DNA from 2 places in the Geitlerinema sp. PCC 7407 genome. Region 1 is predicted to be linked to the other one. Evidence: riboswitches for the same ligand, from Rfam matches in the RefSeq annotation. Region 1 holds a riboswitch; the other holds the start of a gene.
The links. Region 1 has a riboswitch for cobalamin ahead of GEI7407_RS01145 (HupE/UreJ family protein). Riboswitches for the same ligand answer to the same signal wherever they lie in the genome.
Positions count from the first base shown of each region.

Region 1 (2,456 bases):
TCGAGCGAATGGTCTTGATATTTTGGGTGATTTCTTCGCCTGCGACCCCGTCTCCTCGCGTTGCCCCCCGCACCAAAACCCCGTTTTCGTAGGTCAGCGCGATCGCCGAACCGTCAATTTTGAGCTCGCACACGTAGGTCGCGATCGCCCCCGGTGGCGCCAACCGCCGCCACCGCTGATCCCAGGCCTGCAGCTCGTCCCCATTGAACGCATTTTCGAGGCTGTAGAGCGGCACCTGGTGCTGAACCGACTGAAACTGGGTCGCAGGCCGCTCGCCAACTCGCTGAGTCGGGCTATCCGGCATGATCAGCTCGGGGTACTGAGTCTCCAGATCTTGCAGTTCGCGGTACAGGCGATCGTAGACGCTGTCTTCCATCACGGGGTTGTCCAGCACATAGTATGCGTAGCTGGCGTGCTGGAGCTGCTGCTGAAGTTGCCGAATCCGCTGCTCAACCTGGGGAGTAACCGTCACAGAATCGATTCCTCGCGACTGCACAGAAAGGAGAAGATGGTCGAAGCTGGCCAAAACTGCGATCGCCCATCATCGAAAACATCGGCTATTCTGCGAAATAAATCAATCCAAAATTCAGGGTTTCTTCTGGTTGGAAAATCATGCCGGAAAAGCCCATAGTCTGCTTTCACAGCTCACTTCAGCCCACTTCAAGACGTGATGCCCGCTATGCGACTTTGGATCGTTAGCTTTGTACTTCTATTTGCGATCGCTCAAACCTACGACTGGCTGCAACAGGTCTCCCTACCCATGCCTGCCCTGGGGCTAGCTGGTTTCGGTCTGGCCCTCCTGTCAAACTATGGCAAGCGCTTGGGACTGGCAGGTTGGCGGCCCTTCAGCACTCCCGAAACAGCGATCGCTCCTTCTATTGCTCCTTCTTCAGCTCCCTATCTCCCCCTAGAGCAGATGCCCCCTGCCATCCCTGAGCCATCCCCCATTTCCTTTGTGATTCGCCGTCCGGACGCGAATTCTTAGCCGTCGTATGTCGCTCCATAACGATTGACAACGGTGCATCAAGTCCGCGTGGTATTGTGAGAGCTCGTGTGTCCTTCGAGCAGAAAGCTGCGTGACTTATCTGTCTATCTCTGCTCCAAAAGGACCAGCTCAAAAACCGGGGAAAACTTGGTGAAAATCCAGTGCTGTCCCGCAACTGTGATGAGACTCAAGAGTCTCTAAGCCAGAATGCCCGTCGACGTCAAAAGACTTTTTTCGCTACATCTGCGAGGTACGGATGGCAAATTCACCTGTAATTTCAGACTCGATTTCCCGTGATGGATCGGTGCGCCAGTTGAAATGGCTGCGTCGAGCACCCGCTATTTTAATTGGCGCTGCTTTCCTATTGTCTGTGGCGACGCCTGCTCTGGCGCACCACCCCCTCGGTGGGCGAATCCCTGGCAACTTTTTTGAAGGATTTATGTCCGGCCTTGCCCATCCGGTAATCGGGTTGGACCACTTGGCATTTATTGTCGCAGTTGGATTCTTGTCAGCACTCAACCCTGGAAAGCTCTGGCTGCCCTTGAGCTTCGTCCTAGCGGCATTGGGTGGCACGGGCCTCCATCTGATGAAATTTAATATTCCGGCAGTTGAGGTTGGCGTTGCGCTGTCGGTCTTGATTTTTGGTCTGCTGCTGGCGGCACGGCGGACCCCCGATCCTAGAGCGGTAGTTCTCATGGGATCTTTGGCAGGATTGCTTCACGGTTATGCCTACGGCGAAGCGATTATTGGCGCGCAAATGACGCCGCTGACGGCTTATCTGACGGGCTTTACCGCCATTCAGCTGGCGATCGCCCTCGGCGTGAATCAACTCAGCCAAAAACTCATGGCGGGCTCTCAGTCAATGGCCTGGCCCAGCCGCGTTGCTGGGTTTGCGATCGCTGGCATCGGCATTGTCTTTCTAAGCCGTGCCTTGTTCGCCTAGTTCCCAAAACTAAAATCTAGTCCTTACAAGGCCGTGAACCAAAGGCGATCGCTACAGCGCTCCTGGTTCGCGGCTTCTCAGCATATAAACCTCGTCCTATCACCATCCAAACCATGCAAAAAATTCCCGTCACCATCGTGACCGGCTTCCTGGGCGCCGGCAAAACCACCCTCATTCGCCACCTCCTGCAAAATAACCAGGGCCGCCGCATCGCAGTTCTAGTCAACGAATTCGGTGAAGTTGGGATTGACGGCGAACTAATTCGCGCCTGCCAAGTATGCGACGACGAAGAAGATGCTCGCCAAAACATTGTTGAGCTCACCAATGGTTGTCTGTGCTGCACCGTCCAGGAAGAATTCTTGCCCACCATGCAAGAGCTACTCAAACGGCGCGATCGCCTCGATCATATGGTCATCGAAACCTCCGGACTTGCCCTCCCCAAGCCCCTCGTCAAAGCCTTTCGCTGGCCAGAAATTCGCAACAGCGCGACGGTTGACGGCATCGTGACCGTCGTCGACTGTGAAGCGA
Region 1 covers NC_019703.1:252,243-254,698, forward strand. Annotated here, with positions in the region: gene ligA (NAD-dependent DNA ligase LigA) at 1-472, opposite strand, end outside; gene GEI7407_RS01140 (hypothetical protein) at 680-985, shown strand; cobalamin riboswitch at 1,073-1,219, shown strand; gene GEI7407_RS01145 (HupE/UreJ family protein) at 1,242-1,928, shown strand; gene cobW (cobalamin biosynthesis protein CobW) at 2,042-2,456, shown strand, end outside.

Region 2 (2,456 bases), 1.7 Mb from region 1:
GCCCGTGGCTGTGTCCATGGCTATGCCCGTGATCATGACCGTGGCCGTGATCGTGCCCGTGGCCGGAATCATTGGCGATCGCCACCAAGCGGAACTTGCAAGTTTCGCAGTTCATGTTCACCTGGCCGAGCTGGGTCTCGATTTCCCGCTCCCGCAGCACCTGGAACAGCGACGGATGCATGCCCATTTCGGGCAGGCAGGTGATCGAGGTTTCGGGGAACAGAGCCTGCTGCTCCGCCGTGATGTCAAAAATCTTTTTCACCAGCGCCCCGGTAAAGAGGAAGTAGGGCAGCACAATGATGCGCTTGGGCTGGTACAGGCGGGCGCGGCGGAAGCCTTCTTCTAGTCGCGGATGGGTAATGCCAATAAAGCAGGTTTCGACGGTGCCGTAGCCGCTGCCTTCCCACACCATGCGGGCGAGCTTGTAGACGTCACCGTTGGCATCCGGATCGCTGGAGCCGCGACCCACAAACAGCAGGACGGTGTCGGCGCGATCGATGCCGTGGGGATTGTGCTGGGGCTGATCTAGCTCGGCGAGGCGCGATCGCCACAGCTCCAGGATGCTCGGGGTGATGCCGAAGTGCCGGCCATAGTGGAACCGGACCTGGGGATGACGCAGCCGAGCGCGATCGAGCTCATTGGTCACGTCAAATTTGTTGTGGCGGGCGGCGAAGAGCAAGATCGGCAGCGCCGAAAGCTCGGTGTAGCCGTTGGCGACGCAGGCGTCGACGCCTTCTTGGATCGTCGGGCCGGTCAGCTCCAAAAAGCAGGGCAGCACTGGCCGGGAGGTGTCGAGCTTTTGGTAGGCCTCCACGAAGTCCATGAAGGTCTGGCGTCCATCGACGTCACGGGTGCCGTGGCCAATCAGCAACAAGGGACGCTGCATGGGCAGCGGCGGCAGCTGAAGTGACTGGAGGCCTTGGGCTTCGGCAGCAAGTAGAGTCTGGGTTAGGGAAATATCGGTCGATAGCATGTTTTGAAGGCTCCGGTCCCGTGAGAGGCGGGACGTTGAATGGCCGACAGCAGGCAGGCATTCTGGCTTGGAACGGCAGAGCCATTCCTTACAGCTGCCGCACAGCCCCGGAGTCTCACCGGAGTTTCCCTACGCTGCTGTGATTCCGTTTGCCTCGTTATCTTAACGGATTCTCGTCGGTCTAGAATCCTGGGGAGGGGGGTGTGCTGGCGATCGCCCCCCAAATTTTGGCTTTGCGCTAGGAATGGGGGAGCCCCTGGATCAGCTGCCACGCCCAGTGACCGACGGCAGGACTGTCTGCCTCGTCGGCGAGCTTGCGGGCCTGCTGATAGAAGCTGTTGGCCCAGTCGTGGCGCTTGACGTCGGCCCAGATGCTGCCGATGTTGAGCAGGGTCGTGGCTTCGCCCACGCGATCGCTCAGCTGGCGGCGGATGGCGAGGGCCTGATTGTAGTGGTCGAGAGCAAGGCGGGGCTGCTCGAGGTCGCGGTAGACAAAGCCAATATTGGTTAGGGTGATGGCTTCGCCCACGCGATCGCCCTGCTCACGCCGAATTTCAAGGGCCTGATTGTGCAGGTCAAGGGCGGCGGTGTAGTTTTCGAGATCGCGGTAGACGCAGCCGAGGTTGCTCAGGGTGACGGCTTCGCCGGGGCGATCGCCCTGGGCCTGCTGTTGCAGCAAGACCGGGTGATAGATCAGCAAGGCGCGCTGAGGTTCACCGATGTCGCTGTAGAGCGAACCCAGGTTGCTGAGGGTAAAAGCTTCGCGAGCAAAGTCATGGGACTCCTGCTGAATCACCAGCGCCTGCTTGAACAGGTCTAGGGCTGCTTGAAACTGGCCTAGTTCGCTGTAGATCAGGGCGAGATTGTTCAGGGTGCTGGCCTCGCCAGGGCGATCGCTCAGGGCTCGGCGCACTGACAGCAGCGTCTTGCACAGCATAAACGCCCGCTTTGGCTGACCCAGGCGCAGGTAGAGGCTGCTGAGGGTGTTGAGGACCGTCGTTTCGAGGCCCCGGTTTTGCAGATCTTGGCTGAGGGTTTTGGCCTGGGCCAGCAAGTCGAGGGCGTAGCCCGGCTGGTAGGGGCTATGGAGCTGTGCCAAAGCGCACAGGGTCAAGATTTCTCCAGGGCGATCGCCCGCCTGCCGCTGCTCTGCGAGCTGCTGATCGAGCTTCTGGAGCCGTAGAGAGAGTCCTCGGTTGCTCTCAGCGGGTAGCGAAGAAACCGCAGAGCTCTGTCCCGCCGAAAGTCTGGGCTCAGCATAGGTCCAGTATTCTCGGAATTGGCCTGCTCGGTAGATCGCAACGGCTGGACTGTGAGATAGATGCCAAGAGGAGATAGTAGGAGACTGCGCCATTACTGAGGAAGGAGCTAAAGATCTCGACAACGTTGTTGACTTGTGCGGATAGGGACGGGCCGTAGACTAAACTCCGGGAGTAGAAAAAGCCGCAAAAGCCCCTGATTCAGGCTCTGAATTGCTTCAGCA
Region 2 covers NC_019703.1:1,974,769-1,977,224, forward strand. Annotated here, with positions in the region: gene GEI7407_RS08350 (sirohydrochlorin chelatase) at 1-973, opposite strand, end outside; cobalamin riboswitch at 1,008-1,145, opposite strand; gene GEI7407_RS08355 (tetratricopeptide repeat protein) at 1,212-2,327, opposite strand.
Region 2: another riboswitch for cobalamin. It lies ahead of GEI7407_RS08350 (sirohydrochlorin chelatase); the one in region 1 lies ahead of GEI7407_RS01145 (HupE/UreJ family protein).